Regions from separate parts of the Mesorhizobium sp. B2-4-17 genome, predicted to be linked through region 2. Evidence: riboswitches for the same ligand, from Rfam matches in the RefSeq annotation. Region 2 holds a riboswitch; each other region holds the start of a gene.

Region 1 (5,357 bases), on a different contig from region 2:
TACGGAAAATTCGATTTTGTTCTGCATGAGGGCAGGGCCATCCTCCTTGATGCCAACAAAACTCCCGGCCGTCCCTAGAACCTCGTTAAGATGTTCACGGCCGGCGCCTCCGATCTGGCCGACGGCTTTGAAGGCCTTATTCGTCGGGCGAGATAGACCAGCGACCGGCCAGGATCGCCCTCACGCCGCTCCCGCCTGTTGACATCGGTTGCAGCAATTCATGGGCTTGCCTGCCGATACGGCCATCAGGCCAGGCGATTGCGTGTTCCTGCGGCCGACGCAGAGCGCGGCCGTGCTGCAGCAGTTCGGGCCGATCGCGGTGCTATCCGGCGGCAGGATTTGCGGATCGTTGGCCGGTGTTGCCGATGATGTGAACACGTCGGATGCTCAAGATAGTTGACTCAGTCAAGTAAATGATTGATCCTGTAAAGACAGGAGATGTCCATGACGGTTCACCATCAGCCCGGCAATGATGCGCCCAATGAGCGGATCGATGTCGTGCGGGCATTCAACCGCTTCTACACCCGCCAGATCGGGCTGCTCGACGAAGGGCTGCTGAAAAGCGCCTTCTCCCTGACCGAGGCGCGTGTGCTCTACGAGTTGGCGCATCGCGATGGCCTGACCGCGACCGACCTTGGACGCGATCTCGGCCTCGATGCCGGCTATGTCAGCCGTTTGCTGAAAAAGTTCGAACGCCTTCACCTCATCTCCAGAGCGACGCTGGTTTCGGACGCGAGGCAATCGTCGATTGCGTTGACGCAGGCGGGCAGGAATGCCTTCGCACCGCTGAACAAGGAATCGCACGATCAGGTCCGGGCCCTGCTCGATCGGCTGCCGGCATCGGAACAAGACCGGCTGGTCAAATCCATGCAGACGGTGCAGCGTCTACTCGCCGAAAATGCCGAGCCAACGATCCCCTATCTGTTGAGGCCGCTGCAGATCGGCGACATCGGCTGGATCACCCACCGGCAAGGGCTGCTCTATGCCCAGGACTATGGCTGGGACGAAACCTATGAGGCGCTGGTCGCCGAAATCCTCGTGGCGTTCGTGAAATCCTACGATCCGAAATGGGAGCGCAGCTGGATCGCCGAGCGGGAAGGCGAGGTCGTCGGCTCGGTCTTCGTCGTACGCAAGTCGGATCAGGTGGCGAAGCTGCGTTTGCTCTATGTCGAGCCTTCGGCGCGTGGCCTCGGCATCGGCAAGCGACTGGTGGAGGAAGTCATCGGCTTTGCCCGCGCCAGGGGATACAAGACGCTGACCTTGTGGACAAACGACATTCTCGCCGCTGCCCGGCATATCTACCAGGCCGCCGGCTTCAAATTGATCGAGGAAGAACCTCACCATTCCTTCGGCAAGGATCTGGTTGGTCAGAACTGGAATCTTGATTTGTGATCTTCCGCCAGAGCATGATGCCGAAAAGTGTGAAGCGGTTTTCACACGACGTCATGCCCTATCTCTTTAATTAGAAGCGGATTCAGATTTCAGGTCGATTCGACCTGAAATCATCCGGCTTTCCGCGCTTGGCCAATTTGATCGAAATTGCGCACTCCGCGCAATTCGCTCGACAGATGGCTGACAGCCCCTCGCTTGACAGCGCCGCGCCTCATGCGTTATTGCGTTATGTTATTACATAAAGATGCGTCGCGCGCGGCTTCGGCTCCGATCGTGGCGACTGAGAAATCCGTTGCGATGCAATCCGGGGAAAACTAGGGTGGAATGGTGATGGTCCCCGAGTCGAAAGGCGAGGGGTGAAAAGGGAACACGGTGAGATCCGCCTGGGATCGAGGCCGTGGCTGCCCCCGCAACTGTAAGCGGTGAGCGAGATCCGAAATGCCACTGGCCGGCGAGGCTGGGAAGGCAGGATTGCGCCGAGACCCGCGAGCCAGGAGACCTGCCATCACGGAGTTGACCGGACGGGGTGTGCCGGGAGGAGACCTGGACGTCGGTCTGACGACCGACCGCCAACATCCTTCCGTCGCCAATCGAGAAAGACGGAAAGTTGGGCGCCGCCATAGATCGCATTCACCGTATCATCGTGTGCACGCTTTGCCGCGACATCCCGACAGGGACCAGGTCGGGCGAAGCTTTGTGCACCGATTTGCGCTCGCGGTTGTCGACCCACGCCGAACTCGCGGTGGCGCAGGGTTTCACGGTCGAGGGGGTGGCGTGCATGGCAGGCTGTGCGCGGCCGCTGGCGGTGGCGTTCCAGGCCCCGGGCAAGGCCGCCTATCTCTTCGGCTCCATCGATGCCGAGGCCGACGCCGGCGATCTCGTGCGGTTTGCCAGGCTCTACGCCTCGCTCCCCGACGGCTGGTGCAATGCCGGACAACGTCCGCCGCGACTGGCCGGCAAGACGCTGGCCCGCATCCCGGTAGCGGGCGAGCCAGCAGGAGACAGCCGATGACGGTGCCGCTTCTCGAGGCGCGCGATCTCGGCGCGGTGGCGAATGGGCGGAATCTGGTCCACGCGGTCAGCCTGTCCATGGCCATCGGCGATCGCCTCGCCATTATCGGCCCCAACGGCGCCGGCAAGACCACGTTGCTGCGCATGTTGTCCGGCATGCTCAAGCCAAGTTCCGGAGAGGTGAAACTCGGCGGGCGCCGCCTCGACAGGATTTCGCCGGCCGAGCGGGCCCTTCACATAGCCGTCGTCGGCCAGACCGACCAGCCGGATCCGCGGCTGGCGGTGATCGACTATGTCGAGCTTGGCCGCGTCCCGCATGCCGGCTTGAAACACAGGAGCGAGGAACGCGACATTGTCGTGGACGCGCTGCGCCGGACCGGTTTGCTGCCCCTGCTTGGCCGCACCATTGGCTCGCTGTCGGGCGGGGAACGCCAACGCGCCCAGCTTGCGCGCGCCATCGCCCAGGAACCTAAAGTATTGTTCCTCGACGAACCGACCAACCATCTCGACCCCCGCGCCCGCGCGGAACTGCTCGAACTCGTGGCTGGCTTCGGCATGACGGTGATCGCGGTGCTGCACGATCTGCCCCTGGTGGCGCCGTTCGCCACAAGGGTAGCGGTGATGAACGAAGCTCGGCTCCATGCGCTGGCGGCGCCGCGCGAAGCGCTGACGCAACAACTGATCCGCGAGATTTTCGGCGTCGACGTGTTTCGCCTGCGCCATCCCACCGAGGACCGCGAACTGACCGTGTTCGATGTTCCGAACCGTGCGGCGCCTTCCTGACCGAAACCGACTTTCATCCGACACAGTTCAACCAAGGAGCAAAAATCGTGAAACGCCTCGCCCTGTCGCTCGCCTTCTCGCTGCTGGCGTCGGCAGCCTTCGCCTTCCCGGTCACCGTCGACAGTTGCGGCAAGCCGCTGACCTTCGATGCGCCTCCCAAGCGCGCCGTCATCCACGATCTCAACATGGCAGAGATGGCCTTCGCGCTGAAGCTGCAGCCGTCGATCGTCGGCCTGACCGGCATCACCGGATGGTACAAGGTCGGGCCCGATTTCAAGGCCGAGCAGGGTTCGATCCCGGAACTGGCGCCGAAATACCCGACACTCGAAAACCTCGTCGCGGTCGAGCCTGATTTCTTCTTCGCCGGCTGGTACTATGGCATGAAGCCGGGCGGCGATGTGACGCCCGACACGCTCGCGCCGCACGGCATCAAGACGCTGGTGCTGACGGAAAGCTGCGTCCATCTCGACAAGAACCGGCCCGCCGCCTCGATGGACCTTCTCTACGGCGATGTCGAAAAACTGGGCAAGATCTTCGGCAAGGAGGCCGAGGCGGAGAAGCTCGTTGCCGGTTGGAAGGCGCAACTCGCTGACATCACCGCCAAGGTCGGCGATCGCAAGGGAACACGGGTGTTCCTCTACGATTCCGGCGAGGACAAGCCGTTCACCGCCGGAAAATTCGCCATCCCCAGCGCCATGATCACGGCAGCCGGCGGCGACAACATCATGGCCGACATGGAGACGAGCTGGGGCAACACCGACTGGGAAACAGTGGCGTCGCGCAATCCGCAATTCCTCATCCTTCTCGACTACCAGGATGGCGGCGGCTACAAGAAGCTCCTCGACTTCCTCAAGGCCCATCCGGCGATGAAAGAGACGGACGCGGTCAAGAACGAGCGTTTCGTGGCCCTGCGTTATGCCGAGCTGACGCCCGGACCGGCAAACATCGACGCGATCGGCAAGATCGCCAGGGCGATGCATCCGGAAGCGTTCTGATGCATCTCACCCTGAAGCACAAATCCGGCGCGCTCTCAGGGCACAAGGCATTCGCGCTGGCCATGGCGGCGGGCGCGGTGGCGACCGCCGCTCTCGTGCTGCTGTCGATCGCCTATGGTTCGACGCTGATACCGCTGAGCGACGTCGTTGCCGCACTTGGCCATGCCGTCGGGTTGAATGAACATCAGGTGTCTGGCCCGGTCGGCAAGATCGTCGTCGATCTGCGGCTGCCGCGCACGATCCTGGCGGTCTGTGTCGGCGCGGGCCTCGGCATGGTCGGCGCGTTGCTGCAGACGGTGACGCGTAACGATCTCGCCGATCCCTTCCTGTTCGGCCTGTCTTCGGGGGCCGCCGCGGGCGCGGTTTCCGTCATCACCGTCTTTGGTGACAGTTTCGGCATCTGGACCTTGCCGATCGCGGCTTTCACCGGCGGCATACTGGCAGCGGGCATCGTGCTGCTGCTGGTCGCGCGGGTAAGGGGGCAGGGCCCGGAACGCTTGATCCTTGCCGGGCTTGCCGTCTCCTTCATGTTCACTGCGTTGACCAACTACCTGGTCTTTGCCGGAGACCAGCGCGCGGCCCATTCGGTGCTGTTCTGGACGATGGGCGGGCTTGGGCTGGCGCGCTGGGACAATGTGTGGCTGGGCGCGTTGGGGGCCGGCACGATCGCTGCCTACGGGCTTTGGAACCATCGCAGGCTGGACGCCTTCCTGGCCGGCGAAAGTGCCGCCGAAAGCCTTGGCGTGCCCGTGGCAAGGATGCGCAGGGCGACATTCCTCGTCGCCGCCTTCTCGACGGCAATTCTGGTCTCGGTCGCCGGCGTCATCGGCTTTGTCGGATTGATGATCCCGCATCTGTCGCGGCCGCTGGCCGGCCCCTTGCATTTGCGTCTGATCGCAAGCTGCGCGCTGTTTGGGGCGGTGCTTTTGCTGGCAAGCGATCTTCTGGCCCGCACGCTTCTGCCGCCACAGGAATTGCCGATCGGCATTATCACCAGTTCGCTCGGCGCGTTCTTCGTCGTCACGATGGTCGTTCGAAATCGCCTGTGAACCGGGTGGTACTTGCCCTGTCCGGCCGCATTCCATGGCGTGCACCTTTCGCTAACCATCACCGCGTCCCACGGCCGCGATACACATTTGCCGGCTTCCGTCACGATTTGGCACCTTGAATAGTAAG
Region 2 (5,357 bases):
ACCAGTCGGCGCCGGGATAGACGCCGGTGATCGACGGCACCATCGTCTCCTCGTCGGCCTGCACCTTGACGCGGATGCGCACATTCTGTTTCGGCGACAGCAGATGATAGACGACGTCGAAGCGCTTGGCCCGCGACGGATAGTCGGCGCCACAGATATCGATGATCGAGATGAACTGGCAGCGCGCATCGTCACGCAGGAAGGTCATCACTTCGACGAGGTCGCGCGGTTCGACATGAATGGTGAGTTCGCCATAGGCGAACACCGCGTCCGAGATCCGTCCGCTCATTTTCTCGCCGAGATAGCTCGACAGTTCGCTCAGTGATGCGGCCATGGATTTACCGTTCGATCGTGCCGGTGCGGCGGATTTTCTTCTGCAGGAGAAGAATGCCGTAGAGCAGTGCTTCGGCGCTCGGCGGGCAGCCGGGCACATAGATGTCGACCGGCACGACGCGGTCGCAGCCGCGCACCACCGAGTAGGAATAGTGGTAATAGCCGCCGCCATTGGCGCAGGAGCCCATCGAGATGACGTAGCGGGGCTCCGGCATCTGGTCGTAGACCTTGCGCAGTGCCGGCGCCATCTTGTTGGTCAGCGTGCCGGCGACGATCATGATGTCGGACTGGCGCGGAGACGCACGCGGCGCCACGCCGAACCGCTCCGAGTCATAGCGCGGCATCGAGGTGTGGATCATCTCGACCGCGCAGCAGGCGAGGCCGAAGGTCATGAACATCAGCGAGCCGCTGCGCGCCCAGGTGATCAGCGCCTCTGTCGAGGTGACAAGAAATCCCTTGTCGGCGAGCTCATTGTTGATTTCGAGGAAAAAGGGATCGTCCTCCCCCACCGGCCTGCCGGTGTTGGGATCGATAATGCCCTTGGGCTTCGGCGCGACGAGGGTGCCTGAACTGTCGTTCAATCCCATTCCAGCGCTCCTTTTTTCCATTCATAGGCAAAGCCGATGGTCAGCACTGCCAAAAACACCATCATCGACCAGAAGCCGAGCATGCCGATCTTCGAGAAGGACACGGCCCAGGGAAACAAGAAGGCCACTTCCAGGTCGAAGATGATGAACAAGATCGACACCAGGTAGAAACGGATGTCGAATTTCATGCGGGCGTCGTCGAACGAGTTGAAACCGCACTCGTAGGCGGAAAGCTTTTCAGGATCGGGGTTGCGGTAGGCCACCAGAAACGGCGCCGCGATAAGCGCGATGCCGACGACCGCCGCCACTGCGATAAACAGGACGATGGGCAGGTACGAACTGAGAAGTGCGTTCATGCAGCGGCTTTCCGTTGGCGCCAATCCACTTTTGTTACAGCACCGGACCTTAATGCGGAAGCGTGACAGTTTAACCGCTGAACCGTTTTAAGGGGCCTATGCTGCAACGCGGCGAGGGTTAGCGCAGCACTTCCAGCGAAGCAAGTCAAACCTTGTTCAAAACGCCGGGCTGGACGGCATAACGGAAGAAACTGGTCCGATGCGCTCCTGTTTGATTTCCTTCACTTTCTACTCCACTTTTATCTCCTGACATATCTACCGCCATTTGCCTGCTAGCATGCCGGAATCACCGGCTAAAATCCGCAAATCGATCAGGGCAAGGGCTCCCGATGAAGGAAAAAATCTCGCTCGCTATGGCCCGGCGCATCGCGCTCGGCGCTCAGGGCTTTCTCGACCCCCGCCCAAGTGGCACGCCGGACCGCCGCCACTTCGCCCGCGTGCTCTCCCGCACCGGCCTGCTGCAGATCGATTCCGTCAGCGCGGTGGTGCGCGCGCATTATATGCCGCTTTATTCGCGGCTTGGCCCCTACCCGCTCGCGCTCCTCGACAATGCCGCCGTGACGCGCAAGCGCACGGTGTTCGAATATTGGGCGCATGAAGCCTCGTTCCTGCCGGTCGAGACATATCCCTTGATGCGCTGGCGCATGCAGCGCGCCGAGCAAGGCGAGGAAATGTATCTGGGCCTCGCCAAATGGGGCCGCGAGCACGCCGCCTACATCGAAGAGATCTATCGGGAAGTCGCCGATCGCGGCCCGATCGCCGCCTCGGCGCTTGAGGGCCAGAAAGGTTCGGGCGGCTGGTGGGGCTGGAGCCACGCCAAGCACGCCTTCGAATGGTTGTTCTGGGCCGGCCGCATCACCACCGCGCACCGCCGCGGCTTCGAGCGCTTCTATGACCTGCCGGAGCGCGTGCTGCCGCAAGCGATCCTCGATCTGCCGGTGCCGGCGGCCGAGGACGCGCATCGCGAATTGCTGCGCATTTCCGCCCGCGCCCATGGCGTGGCTACAGCCGGCGACCTGCGCGACTATTTCCGCCTGTCGCCCGCAGACATGAAGGGCCGGCTGGAGGAACTGGTCGAGCTGCGCGAGTTGCTGCCGGTGCGTGTCGAGGGCTGGAACAAGCCGGCTTACCTCCATAGAGATGCCCGTCTCCCGCGCAAGATCGAAGCGCGCGCCCTGCTGGCACCGTTCGATCCGGTCGTCTTCGAGCGCTCGCGCACCGAGCGGCTGTTCGATTTCCATTACCGCATCGAGATCTACACTCCGGCCGAAAAACGCCAGTACGGCTACTATGTCCTGCCCTTCGTGCTTGGCGACAGGATCGTCGCTCGCGTCGACCTTCGGGCCGACCGACCGGCAAGCGTGCTGCGCGTGCCTGCGGCCTATGCCGAGCCCGGAGCGCCGCCTGAAACCGCCGCCCAGCTCTTCGAGGAATTGAAGCAGATGCAGGTCTGGCTTGGCCTTGAACGTATCGACGTGACGCCCGCCGGCGATCTGGGCCCGGCGCTGGCCGACATCGCCATGTCGTAGCCGCGCGTTGACACAGCTGCCTGCAAAAGCCTAAATCCGCTCCAGACGGTCCCCTGCCCGCAACGGCTGGGGCTAAGAGGGAATGCGGTGCGGGATTTCGGTCTCAAATCCGCGGCTGTCCCCGCAACTGTAAGCGAAGAGCCAAGGCCGAAAGCCACTGGGAGTTCCCGGGAAGGCGGCTAACCAAGGCGATGACCCGCGAGCCAGGAGACCTGCCGTCTGCGACAGAAGAATCCGATCGCCCGGCGGGTTTCCGGGCAAGGAGCCCGGTTTTGGACCACAACGGCAGTTTTTCGGCTGGTGCAGCGGATATATCGTCCGCCGATGGCGACGCCTTGTCCGGCGTCACCGTTATCGTCTGCGCGTCCTGCCGCGACGAAACCGGCTCCGACGCCCATCCCCGCGCCGGCGAACTCCTGGCACAGGACACACGCCGCGCCGCGGCATCCGAGCGCGTCCGCGTCCGCACGGTCGAATGCCTCGGCAACTGCAAACGCCGGCTCAGCGCCGCAATCCTGCGCGACGGCTGCTGGAGTTATGTGTTCGGCGACCTGACCACGGGCAGCGGCGCCGACCTCGTTACCGGCGCCAAACTCTTCGCCACCTCGAGCGACGGCCTCATCCCTTGGCGCGGCCGCCCTGATTCCCTGAAGCGCGGCCTCGTTGCCCGCATCCCTCCCCTCGACCTGCTGAAAGACTGACCATGACCGCTTCCGTCTCCCGTGTTCCCTGCACTGTCGTCACCGGCTTCCTCGGCGCCGGCAAGACGACGCTGGTCCGCCATCTCCTCGAAAATGCCGGCGGCAAGCGCATCGCGATCATCGTCAACGAGTTCGGCGACATCGGCATCGACGGCGAGATCCTCAAGGGTTGCGGCATCGACACCTGTCCGGAGGAAAACATCGTCGAACTGGCCAATGGCTGCATCTGCTGCACCGTGGCCGACGATTTCGTGCCGGCGCTTGACCGGATCCTGTCGCTGACGCCGAAAGTCGACCATATCCTGATCGAAACTTCGGGCCTCGCTTTGCCCAAGCCCCTGGTCCAGGCCTTCCAGTGGCCGACGGTGAAGAGCCGCGTGACCGTCGATGGTGTGATCGCTGTGGTCGACGGCCCTGCACTGGCAGAAGGCCGAGTCGCCAACGACATGGACGCCCTGCAGGCGCAGCGCGCCGGGGATGACAGCCTCGACCATGACGACCCGGTCGAGGAAGTGTTCGAGGACCAGATCGCCTGCGCCGACCTGATCATCCTGTCGAAGAGCGACCTGATGGACGCCGCCGGGTCGGCCCGCGCCAACGCCATCGTCAACGAACATTCCGCCCGGGCCGTCAAGATCGTGCCGACGTCCCATGGCAAGGTCGATCCCTCCGTACTGCTCGGGCTCGGCCTCGCCGTCGAAGACGACATCGAGAACCGCAAGTCCCATCACGACGGCGCATTCGACCACGAGCATGACGACTTCGACACCTTCATTGTCGACATCCCCTCGATCGCCAATCCGGACGAGCTGGCAAAACGCGTCGCCGACGCCGCCGAACAGGAAAACGTGCTGCGCGTGAAAGGCTTCGTCGAGGTCGGCGGCAAGCCGATGCGGCTTTTGCTGCAGGCCGTCGGCCCGCGCGTCAACCATTACTACGACCGCGCCTGGACCGCCGAGGACGACCGCCGTTCGCGCCTTGTCGTCATCGGCCTCAAGGGGCTGAACCGCCCGGCAATCGAACGTATCCTCGCCGGCTGACTTTCGGGCACGGCCGCGATGCACATCCTCACCACGACCTCCGCCTCGCTCGACGATCTCGCCGAGCCGGTCGATCTGCGGCAGGCGCCGGCGGATATCGTGGCCCTGTCCTTCACCGATAGCGACCTCGCCGGCCTGGCGGCCGCGTGGAAGGTGGATGCCAACCGCCTGCCCTCGATGCGGCTGGCCGGGCTGCGTGACCTTCGCCATCCCATGTCCGTCGACCTCTGGATCGACAGCGTCGCCCGCCACGCCAGAGTTATTCTCGTCCGCATCCTCGGCGGCTACGACTGGTGGCGCTATGGCTGCGACCAGCTTGCCGCGACCGCCCGCGAGCGCGGCATAAAACTGGCGCTGCTGCCCGGCGAAAGCCACGACGAGGATCTCAGGCTGATCAAAGCCTCGACGCTGCCGCGCGAGGAGCTGGATGCGCTGCTCGGCTATTTCCGCGAAGGCGGCCCGGCCAATATGAGTTCGCTGGTGCGGAGGTTGGCAGGGCTGGCGGGACAGGATGAAGCAGCAGCCGCGCCGGTAACCGTTCCCAAAGCGGGCTACTACGAGCCAGGACGTGGCGTCGTCGAGTGCGGCGTCCCCCTCCCCCTCCAGGGGAGGGTCCGGCCGCAGGCCGGGGGTGGGGTCGCCGGTGAAGTGCGCCGACCTCAAGAAACGCCCTATCCAGTCGCACCGACCCCACCCGGCCCTGCGGGCCACCCTCCCCTCGAGGGGGAGGGAAAGATCGTGCCTATTCTGTTCTACCGCTCGATGCTGCAGGCCGCCGATGTCGCGCCGATCGATGCGCTTTTCGACGCCT
Region 3 (5,357 bases), on a different contig from region 2:
CTGCAGATCGTAGCCGCCCTCAAGCAGGCTGACGAGCCGGTTGTCGCCGTGACGCGCGGCGCGTTGCATCAGTTGGCCCGTCGCCCAGTCGAAATCATCCTCGGTCAGATTGATCTCGGCCAGCGGATCGCGGTGGTGCGCGTCGAAGCCGGCCGAAATGATGATCAGATCGGGTGCGAATTTGTCGAGCGCCGGCAGTATCCGCGACAGGAAGGCATCGCGAAACACCTCGCTGCCGGTCTGCGGCGCCAGAGGCGCGTTGACGATGTTGCCGGCCCCGGTTTCGTTCTTCGCACCGGTGCCGGGATAGAGCGGCATCTGATGCGTCGAGCAATAGAGCACCGACGGATCGTCCCAGAAAATATCCTGCGTGCCGTTGCCGTGATGCACGTCCCAGTCGACGACGGCGACGCGCTCGGCGCCATGCTTCTTCTGCGCATAGCGCGCCGCGATCGCCGCCGTATTGAAGAAGCAAAAGCCCATGGCGGTGGTTTTCTCGGCATGGTGGCCGGGCGGCCGCGCGGCGACGAAGGCATTGTCGGCCCGGCCAGTGAAGACGTCGTCGACGGCCGCGTTGGCGGCACCGATCGCGGTGATCACCGCCTGCCAGCTCTTCGGGCTGGCGGTGGTGTCGGCATCGACGCGGGCGATGCCCTCTTCGGGGATGGCGGCGCGCACACGCGCGACGAAATCGGCCGGATGCGCGTAGAGAATAGTGGCTTCATCTCCTTCCGGCGCCTTGACGCGATCAAGCGCGGCAAAGGCTTCGCCGTCGAGCACGCGCTCGATAGCGCGCAAGCGGTCCGGCCGTTCGGGGTGGCCGGGCGGCGTGATGTGTTCAAGGAAGATAGGGTGCGTGTAGAGACGGGTGGCCATCGTCCCTATCTAGTGCCCCGACACGGCAATGGCTATGCGTTGCGGCTTGATCGCTGGGGAAAATCACGTCTGCGTCCATTCGCGTCGCTGCGGGGATTGGCGCGGCCGGGGCTTCGGCGTAAGGTCGCCACCACTGCCTGGTGCCCGCCGGCCTGTTTGTTCTCAGTCGCATTATGCGACGCCAAGTGAAATCCACTTGGCTGCAAATGCTCTGGCGGGAGAATCGGGAACACGGTTGAATTCCGTGGCGTGCCCAACGCTGTAAGGGGGACCGCGCCGGTAAATGCCACTGTCGATGACGGGAAGGCACCGGACGCGGGTTGATCCCGAGCCAGAAGACCGGCCTGGCAGGCATCGTCACCCGCATGGTCAGGCGGGCGGCATTGATTTGAAGTCGCAAGGGGACAAGCGATGCTGGAAGCCATGACCGCTCCTGTGGGCGATGGATTTGACCAGATGGCGCGCGACGCCGTCTACCGAGCCATGTTCACCAGGCGCGATGTTCGCAGCCATTTTACTCCCGAGACCATCGACGACGAGGTGCTGGCTCGGCTGCTGCTTGCAGCCCATCACGCGCCATCGGTCGGGTTCATGCAGCCGTGGAACTTCATCGTCATTCGCGGTGCCGGGCGCCGGGAGAAGGTACGTGACCTGTTCCTGGCCGCGCGTGAACAGGAACTGCCAGCAATCGAGGAAGAGCGACAAGCGCTCTACCGCAAGCTCAAGCTGGAAGGCATCTGCGAAAGCGCGCTCAACATCTGCATCACCTGCGACCGCCAGCGCTCGAAAGGTTCGCCGCTGGGGCGCTGGCACAATCCGGAGATGGATCTCTACAGCACGGTCTGCGCCGTGCAGAATTTCTGGCTGGCGGCACGGGCCGAAGGCATCGGCGTCGGCTGGGTCAGCATCATCGAGCCTGAGGCGCTGAAGCGGCTGTTGGCCATTCCCGAGCACGTGACGCCGGTCGCCTACCTCTGCGTCGGCCGTGTTTCCGAGTTCGCGCCCAAGCCGGACCTCGAGACACATGGCTGGGGCCGGCGATTGCCGCTGCCCGAATTGATCATGAGCGAGACGTTTTGCGGCCAGGGCGAGGCGCCGCTCAAATCAGCGGTGTCGCGCCTCTATACCGTCGCCGGCACGCCCGCCAGCCCGGCCGATCAGCGTGTCGCGCCGGCCGTGTCCCAGCGCGAACCACCGAAGGAGGAGAGCGCCTTGTCCTTGAGGTTCCTGAACTTCGACGATGCCTCGGCCAGCCGAGCGTCCCAGGCTGGATCAGGCAGCTGGCCGGCAATGGTCTTGAAATAGACCTGCATCAGGCAGGCGATGGCGAAGGGCTCGATGAAGGTTGCCTTGAAGGCCCAGGCAAAGACGATGGCGAGCACGAAGGCCCAGCCGGCAAGCTGCCCGGGCATGAGGAAAAGAATGGCGCCGGCCGGGGCCAGCATCAGCAGGAAGATGACAAACGACACGCCCCACATGATGATCGCCAGCCAGACGGCGTTCTTGACCATGATCTTGCCGTTCTGGGCGTAGAGCACCACGCCTTGGCGTGCGGTTTCGAACGGCGAGGACGAGTTGATGCGGATATTGTAGCCGAGGATGATCTCGTCGACATAGGTGAGCGACAGGCGGATTACCGTGTTGATGAAAGACACAAGGCCGCTCAGGCCTGGAATGGGCAGGAAAGCGGCTACGCCGCCAAGCAGGCCGGTAATGGCGCGGATAGCGCCCTTGACCAGCTGGTCGACGACGAAAAGGACGTTAGCCTCGGCGAAACGCTCGGTCACGACCTCCTTTGCGTACACGATCTGGTTCTTACCGTCGGGAACGTCACGGCCGTCGATCAGATGGACCATGACGGCGATATGGCCGGCCTTGACGACGTAGAGAATGTATTCGCGGATCCAGTAGACGGCGATCGAGACGGCGCCAAAGCCGACGACGCCGCCCCATAGGGCAAAGGACAACGGCCCGTCGGGATCGGTGGAGATATGGCCGACGCCATAGCCGACGGAGGCGCCCGTGCCAGTCGCCAGGATATAGGCCAGAGTGATGCCGAAATAGACGATCATGCGAAAAACAATGAAAGGCCAGGTCCGCATCATGATGGACACCGACCTGCCGATATCGAAATCCCACATGCCCCGAATCTCCCCTCAGAGAGGGCTGGGAGGATGCGCTCACCCCGAAGATTGTCAACCGGGGGGCGACGAGAAGAAGCGAGCAGCCGCTCGTTCGCAAACGTTCGGAATTGGCCGAGGCTTCCGCGACGTCGTCATCCACGGGCGGAGCGACGCGAAGCGGAGCGCAGACCCGAGGATCCATGCCGTAATCTTGATCGAAGATCACAGCGGAGCAGAATTCTGGACCGTGGCAACGCGTCGAAGTCGCGGCATGGATCCTATGGTCTGAGCCGCGTCGCTTCGCTCCTTGCTTCGCCATAGGATGACGAGGCAAGCGGACGCTTCAGTCAATCGCCAACGCAGGCGACCTGCCAGCAGGACCTTTCCGCCGCGTCGATCCCTCGGTGGACTACAAAATCTCGGTCTTGGCGATATGGATGCCAAAACCCTCCAAACCAACATAATGGCGCTCGCGCGAGGCGATCAGGTTGATCGAGGAAATGCCGAGATCCTTCAGGATCTGCGCACCGAGGCCGATTTCGCGCCATTCGTTTTCGCGCCGGCGCGCCTCTTCGTGATCCTCGCGGTCACCTGATGCAGGGCGCTTGCGCTCCTGATGGGCGACACCGACCGAGCCTTCGCGCAGATAGACGATGACACCGCGCTTACGCTCGCCCATCGCCTTCATGATGCCGTCGAGCCGATGGCTGGTGCCGAAGACGTCGGTCACCACGTCTTCGGAATGCAGCCTGACCGGAACGTCCTCGCCGTCGCGGATATCGCCGAAGACCACCGCGACATGATGCATCGTGTCCCAGGGCAACGTATAGGTGAAGACCTGCGCCTTGCCGCCGAGCGTGTCGATCTCCGAGCAAGCCACGCGTTCGACCAGCGTTTCCTTGCGTTGCCGGTAGGCGATGAGATCGGCGACCGAAACCTGCTGGAGGCCATGCTCCTCGGCGAAGGCCGCGACCTGTGGGCCGCGCTTGACGGTGCCGTCGTCATTGACCAGTTCCGAAATGACACCGATCGGCGGCAGGCCGGCGAGTTTGCACAGATCGACCGCCGCCTCGGTATGGCCCGAACGCATCAGCACGCCGCCTTCGCGCGCGATCAGCGGGAAGATGTGGCCGGGACGGACGAAGTCGGAGGCGCCGACATTGCCGTTGGCGAGGTTGCGCACGGTCAGCGTGCGGTCGTCGGCCGAAATGCCTGTTGTCGTGCCGTGCTTGAAATCGACGCTGACGGTGAAGGCGGTGGTGTGGGCTGAATCATTGTCGGCCACCATCGGCGCAAGGTTAAGCCGCTTGGCTTCCTCGCGCGGCATCGGCGTGCAGACAATGCCCGACGTGTTGCGCACGATGAAGGCCATTTTCTCGGGCGTGCAGTGGACGGCGGCAACAATCAGGTCGCCCTCGTTCTCGCGCCCGTCATCGTCCATGACGACGACGATCTCGCCGCGTTCAAAGGCACGGATGGCTTCGACGATCTTCTTCTGGTCGTAAGGCATGGAGCGCTCGCTTCGTTCGCAGGGCAGTAGGGAATAGGGCAGTAAGGCAGTAGGGAAAAGGAAAATATGTTGGGCAGGCAGGCTGCCTACTGCCTACTGCTACTGTCTATTCCCTGCCCTGTCTGTCCTCGATGGCGCAGATAATGATCGGCTATGGCGCAGGCAACCATGGCCTCGCCGATCGGCACGGCGCGAATACCGACGCAGGGATCGTGCCGGCCCTTGGTCATCACCTCGACGTCGTTGCCGTCTTTGTCGATAGACTTTCGCGGCGTTAGGATCGACGAGGTCGGCTTGACGGCAAAGCGGGCGACGATCGCCTGGCCGGTAGAGATGCCGCCGAGGATACCACCGGCATTGTTGGACAGGAAGACCGGCTTGCCATCGTTGCCCATGCGCATCTCGTCGGCATTCTGTTCACCGGTGATGCGCGCGGCCTCGAAGCCGTTGCCGATCTCGACGCCCTTGACGGCGTTGATCGACATCAGCCCGGAGGCAATGTCCTGGTCGAGCTTGGCGTAGATCGGCGCGCCGAGCCCTGGGGGGACGCCATCGGCGACGATCTCGATCACCGCGCCGACCGAGGAACCCGATTTGCGGATGCCGTCGAGATACTGCGTGAAAATGGGAATAGAGGCTGGATCGGGGGTGAAGAACGGATTTTCCGGGTCGCCAATAAAATTCCAGTTCCAGTTGGCGCGATCGATCGACTTTTCGCCCATCGACACCAGCGCGCCGCGCACCACCATGCCCGGCACCACCTTACGCGCGAGCGCGCCGGCCGCCACGCGCGCCGCGGTCTCGCGGGCCGAGGAACGGCCGCCGCCGCGATAGTCGCGTATGCCGTA
Region 4 (5,357 bases), on a different contig from region 2:
TTTCATCGAAAGCCAGGGCGACACCGTCGCCTTCACGCGCCGGGCAGGCAATGAGCAGATCGTCTGTGTCTTCAATCTGGGCGCCAAGCCGGCCGAGGTTGACCTTGGCGACCGATCGCTGCAACCTTTGCCGGGACACGGATTTTCGGAGAAGGCAGACACAGGCACCGTCCGCCTCGGCGGCTACGGCGCCTGGTTCGGGCGCATAGACTGAATTTCAAATCACCGGGAGAAAATCATGGCCGATGTCACGCTGCGACAAGTGAAGAAGTCCTACGGCAATCTCAACATTCTCCACGGCATCGACCTCGACATCAAATCGGGCGAGTTCATCGTCTTCGTCGGCCCGTCGGGCTGCGGCAAGTCGACCTTGCTGCGGTCCATCGCCGGGCTCGAGGAGATCACCTCAGGCGAACTCAGGATCGACGGCGAGGTTGTCAACGACGTGCCGCCGTCGAAGCGGGGCATCGCCATGGTGTTCCAGTCCTACGCCCTCTATCCGCACATGACCGTCTACGACAACATGGCCTTCTCGATGAAGATCGGCAAGGAAAGCAAGGCCGAGATCGACAAGCGCGTGCGCCAGGCGGCGGAAATCCTGCAGCTGACCAAGTATCTCGACCGTCTGCCCAAGGCGATGTCGGGCGGTCAGCGTCAGCGCGTCGCCATCGGCCGCGCCATCGTGCGCAATCCGAAAGTGTTCCTGTTCGATGAGCCGCTGTCGAACCTTGACGCCGCGCTGCGTGTCGCCACGCGTATCGAGATCGCCAAGCTCAAGGAATCGATGCCCAACACGACCATGATCTACGTCACCCACGACCAGGTCGAGGCGATGACGCTGGCCGACCGTATCGTGGTGCTGAAGGAGGGCCATATCGAGCAGGTCGGAACACCGATGGAACTCTACAAGAGGCCCGGCAATCTGTTCGTCGCCCAGTTCATCGGCTCGCCGGCCATGAACATCCTGCCGGCGACCGTCGACAGGACCGGCAGCCCGACCGTGATCAGTCATGTCGGCGGACGCAAGGCGACGGTGCCGATCGCGACACCGGCTTCGGCGAAGGGCGCGGCGGTAAGCTTCGGCGTGCGCCCGGAAGATCTCGCGATCGCCAGCGGCACGGACTATCTGTTCGAAGGGACGGTCGACTATATCGAACAACTCGGCGAGGTCCAGCTGGTCTATGTCGACATCGGCAGGACCGACCTGCCCCTGGTGACCAAGCTGCCTGGCAATGTCGAGGTCAAGCGCGGCTCGACGCTGCGGCTGACCGCCGATGCCGGCGACCTTCATATCTTCGACGCGGACGGCCGCTCCTTCGCGCTTCACGAGGTAGAGGCAAAGGCGGCCTGAAACAGGGTTCTGGTGATAAAAAAGAGCCGCAGGCATCGGCCCGCGGCTCTTTTTGTATTCCACATCGGCTATTAACGGCCGAAGAGATTCCGGTCGCTGCCCTGTGGGGCGGACTTCTGTGCGTCACCCGAGGAATTGAGCAGCTTGTAGACAGGCGATCCTTCATTGCGGATCGAGCCGGTATGCGAAGTGTCGACATTGGCGGTCGTCGCCTGCTTGTTGATGTCGGTGCCGCCAACATTGTCGTTGGCCGCATAGGCGCTGCCGGCGGCAATCAGAAGAGCGGCGGCGGTAAGAACAATCTTTTTCATTTCGGGTACTCCGGTATTCGCGAATCCAAGCGGCGGGCAAGCCCGCCGGTTGTCGTTGATATTAGTTGTTGCCGAACAGGTTGCGGTCGGCACCGTGCGTAGGCGTCTGAGCCGCCGGTTCGGACTTCTTGATCGAAGCGGTGTATGAGTTGTCGGTCGACGTGGCGGCCGGCTGGCTAGCGCCATTCGAACCATAATTGTCACTGCCGGCGAAAGCGCTGCCGGAAATGGCCAGAACGGCGACGGCAGCAAGAGCGATCTTCTTCATTTCAAGTCTCCTGAATTCTTCGAATGTCGCCAGGACGGCAGGCCAAACCCGCCGCCTGCTGGAGATCGGCTGTTAGTTGTTGCCGAAGAGGTTGCGGTCAGCACCGTGGGTGGGCGTCTGAGCAGCCGGTTCCGACTTCTTGATCGAAGCGGTGTAAGAGCTGTCGGCAGCAGTGGCCGCGGGGCCATTCGCACCATAGTGATCGCTACCAGCGAAGGCGCTGCCGGAAATGGCCAGAAGGGCGGCGGCAGTGAGAACAATCTTTTTCATTTTGGGTACTCCAGCATTTTTCCGTCCGTCTAGCGGCGTGTCTTGGGATTGAAATCGCGTCGTTCGGACGACCCCGATGTGGGAGAGCCAGCTAGCCGTTTCCAATCACGAAGATGTTCAACGTGGACCATGAATCCACTACTTGAAATTGTACCAAGATCTTCCACGTGCGATTTTTCCGTTGCAATATCAACGCGTTAATTAAAGTCGGTGTCGTCATCACCGACTCTATCGGAGGCTCGGCGTTCACACCGTCCTGCACGCACCGTCAACAGAAACGAACCGTTCGGTTCGATTTTAGAATCTGCTAATAGTCACTTTTCGAAACCGTTAACCCTTTTTGCTTCCACTCCGGGCCGATTCCGACGCCCGGCGCGGCCGTCACCGCGATGATTTTCGCTGTCGCTGCTCGTGACCAGATCGTTGCGCATGGGTGTCGCGCCACATGGATGCAATGTCGCTTTCATGCCGATGTCGCAAGCGCTGTCGTGATTAGATCATGTCATCTCAGGTGCCGCTTCGTGACGACGGGGCGGAGAATTGGGAAGCCGGTCAAAGTCCGGCGCTGCCCCCGCGACGGTGGTGGAGTTCAAGTCGCAACGGGAGACCACTGGGCGCAAGCCTGGGAAGGTGTCGCGACCGTCCGCAAGGACACTCCAGAGCCCGGAAACCAGCCAGAGATCGTAGAACTCGACTGATCGCGGTGGGCGGTCAAGAGGCGGATGCCGCATGCCCGGCGCTTGCCGGCATGCAGCCTTGTCCTTCCTCTCATCCCCTCCGGTTCAGTCATTAGAGCGACGCGCGTCCGTTTGGACGGGCCGATGCGATGAATGCGAGGACAGGACATGGATGCGCGCAACGATATGCTGAGGCTCTTGAACAGCCGCAGAGAGGGCTTTTCGCTGGAACAGCCCTTCTACACCGACCCGGACTACTTCAAGCTCGACATGGAGCTGATCTGGTATCGCGACTGGCTGTTCATCGGCCATGATTGCGAATTGCCGAAGCCGGGAAGCTTCATCACCGTGCAGATCGGCGACTATCCGGTCGTGCTGGTGCGCGACCAGCAGGGCAAGATCAATGCCTTCCACAACTCCTGCCGCCATCGCGGCAGCCGCGTCTGCAACACCGACAAGGGCTTGGCGGCCAAACTGGTCTGCCCGTATCACCAGTGGACCTACGAGCTCGACGGCCGCCTGCTGTTCGCCCGCCAGATGGCCGACGGTTTCGACAAAGGCCAGTTCGGCCTGAAGCCGGTCGCCTGCGAGAGCGTGGCCGGCTACGTCTTCATCTGCCTGGCCAGGGAGCCCGCCGACTTCGCACCGATGCGGGCGATGATCGAACCCTATCTCAAGCCGCACCGGCTGAGCGAAGCAAAGATCGCTTTCCAGAGCACCATCGTCGAGAAGGGCAACTGGAAGCTGGTCTGGGAAAACAACCGCGAGTGCTATCATTGCGCCGGCAGCCATCCGGAGCTTTGCAAGACCTTCCCGGAGGCGCCGACCGTGACCGGTGTACAGGGCGCCGACAGCGATCCTGAGATGATCGCGCACTGGGCGAAATGCGAGGCCGTTGGCCTGCCGAGCAAATTCCGCATCGATCCGGCCGGGCAATATCGCGCCACCCGCGCGCCGCTGCTGCGCGACGCGGTCAGCTACACGATGAGCGGCAAGCGGGCGGTGAAGAAGAACCTCTCCGACAGCGTCTCGGCCGACCGCATCGGCACCCTGATGCACTATCACTATCCGACCACCTGGAACCACATCCTGATCGATCACGCCGTTACCTTCCGCGTGCTGCCGATCAGTGCCACGGAAACGGCGGTAACGACGAAATGGCTGGTGCACAAGGATGCGGTCGAGGGCGTCGATTACGATCTCGCCGAACTCACCCATGTGTGGACCGAGACCAACGATCAGGATCGCCGTATCGTCGAGGAAAACGCCTTCGGCATCCTGTCGCCGGCCTACGAACCAGGCCCGTATTCGGAGCTGCATGAGGGTGGCGTCATCCAGTTCGTCGACTGGTATGCGCGTTTCATTGGTCCGCGCCTCGCCGAGGATGGTCGACCAGCGCTCCGCAGTGTCGCCTGAGAGGCCAAAGGATGAACGCGATGACTGATCTTGGCCTTTACCGCCATCTCGACCAGATGGCGCCCTGGAACGACCGGCTCCAGGTGCTGGAAGTGATTGGGGTCAGCGACGAGTCTCCTGACGTCAAGACCTTCACCTTCCGCTCCGACAACCAGACCTGGTTCCGCTACAAGCCGGGCCAGTTCGTGACGCTGGAACTGCCGACAGATGACGGGCCGCTGATGCGCACCTATACATTGTCATCGTCGCCATCGAGGCCGTTCTCGATCGCGGTGACGGTGAAGGCACAGGCCGGCAGCATTGGTACGCGCTGGATGTTCGATCATCTGGTGCCTGGCTCACACGTCAAGGCCTACGGGCCGGCCGGCGACTTCTCGCTGCACAGCCATCCGGCAGCCAAATATCTGTTCATCTCGGCAGGCTCGGGCGTGACGCCGATGATGTCGATGCTGCGCTGGCTGAACGACTGCGCGCCATGGACCGATGTCAGCTTCGTCAACTGCGCGCGCCGACCCGAAGAGATCATCTTCCGCAAGGAACTCGAACTGCTCGGCGGCCATATGCCCGGCCTGTCGCTCGGCTTCATGATCGAGGAGCGCTCAAGCCGTGAGGGCTGGTACGGCCATATGGGCCGTATCGACGCCATAAGGCTGCCGCTGCTGGCGCCCGATTTTCGCGAACGCGAGATCTTCTGCTGCGGTCCGGATCCTTTCATGCGGGCCGTGCGCGGCATGCTGGAAGCCGCCGGCTTCGACATGACGAAATACCACCAGGAGAGCTTCGCCGCGCCGGTGGTGGAGGAAATCCCGGCGCCGTTCGCAGCGCCCGCACAGGACGGCGCCCCTGTTCCCGCCGAAGCCGCGACAGCGATTCGCTTCGCGCTTTCGGACGTCGATGCCGAATGTGTCGCCGGCCAGACCGTGCTGCAGACGGCGCGCGCCTCGGGCGTGCGGATACCCGCGGCCTGCGAATTCGGCCTGTGTGGAACCTGCAAGGTCAAGAAGGTCTTCGGCGATGTCGAAATGAGCCACAATGGCGGCATCCTCGATCACGAGATCGATGAC

Evidence for each region. Region 2 has a riboswitch for cobalamin ahead of FJ548_RS15160 (DUF1636 family protein). Riboswitches for the same ligand answer to the same signal wherever they lie in the genome.
Region 1: another riboswitch for cobalamin. It lies ahead of FJ548_RS14590 (DUF1636 family protein); the one in region 2 lies ahead of FJ548_RS15160 (DUF1636 family protein).
Region 3: another riboswitch for cobalamin. It lies ahead of bluB (5,6-dimethylbenzimidazole synthase); the one in region 2 lies ahead of FJ548_RS15160 (DUF1636 family protein).
Region 4: another riboswitch for cobalamin. It lies ahead of FJ548_RS27295 (aromatic ring-hydroxylating dioxygenase subunit alpha); the one in region 2 lies ahead of FJ548_RS15160 (DUF1636 family protein).

Annotation. Positions count from the first base shown of each region.
Region 1 is NZ_VFUX01000016.1:83,091-88,447, forward strand. Features, by position in the region: gene FJ548_RS14580 (hypothetical protein) at 221-400, shown strand; gene FJ548_RS14585 (helix-turn-helix domain-containing GNAT family N-acetyltransferase) at 445-1,392, shown strand; cobalamin riboswitch at 1,707-1,914, shown strand; gene FJ548_RS14590 (DUF1636 family protein) at 2,000-2,404, shown strand; gene FJ548_RS14595 (ABC transporter ATP-binding protein) at 2,401-3,186, shown strand; gene FJ548_RS14600 (ABC transporter substrate-binding protein) at 3,234-4,181, shown strand; gene FJ548_RS14605 (iron ABC transporter permease) at 4,181-5,230, shown strand.
Region 2 is NZ_VFUX01000017.1:59,780-65,136, reverse strand. Features, by position in the region: gene FJ548_RS15180 (NADH-quinone oxidoreductase subunit C) at 1-334, opposite strand, end outside; gene FJ548_RS15175 (NADH-quinone oxidoreductase subunit B) at 339-920, opposite strand; gene FJ548_RS15170 (NADH-quinone oxidoreductase subunit A) at 911-1,276, opposite strand; gene FJ548_RS15165 (winged helix-turn-helix domain-containing protein) at 1,606-2,805, shown strand; cobalamin riboswitch at 2,835-3,040, shown strand; gene FJ548_RS15160 (DUF1636 family protein) at 3,078-3,506, shown strand; gene cobW (cobalamin biosynthesis protein CobW) at 3,509-4,546, shown strand; gene FJ548_RS15150 (cobaltochelatase subunit CobN) at 4,565-5,357, shown strand, end outside.
Region 3 is NZ_VFUX01000002.1:175,168-180,524, reverse strand. Features, by position in the region: gene FJ548_RS02585 (histone deacetylase family protein) at 1-876, opposite strand, end outside; cobalamin riboswitch at 1,057-1,239, shown strand; partial or broken gene bluB (5,6-dimethylbenzimidazole synthase) at 1,288-1,869, shown strand; gene FJ548_RS02575 (hypothetical protein) at 2,034-3,017, opposite strand; gene ribB (3,4-dihydroxy-2-butanone-4-phosphate synthase) at 3,409-4,509, opposite strand; gene aroC (chorismate synthase) at 4,596-5,357, opposite strand, start outside.
Region 4 is NZ_VFUX01000046.1:11,500-16,856, forward strand. Features, by position in the region: gene FJ548_RS27270 (alpha-glucosidase family protein) at 1-214, shown strand, start outside; gene ugpC (sn-glycerol-3-phosphate ABC transporter ATP-binding protein UgpC) at 239-1,351, shown strand; gene FJ548_RS27280 (DUF680 domain-containing protein) at 1,423-1,662, opposite strand; gene FJ548_RS27285 (DUF680 domain-containing protein) at 1,724-1,930, opposite strand; gene FJ548_RS27290 (DUF680 domain-containing protein) at 2,003-2,200, opposite strand; cobalamin riboswitch at 2,693-2,894, shown strand; gene FJ548_RS27295 (aromatic ring-hydroxylating dioxygenase subunit alpha) at 3,046-4,293, shown strand; gene FJ548_RS27300 (hybrid-cluster NAD(P)-dependent oxidoreductase) at 4,314-5,357, shown strand, end outside.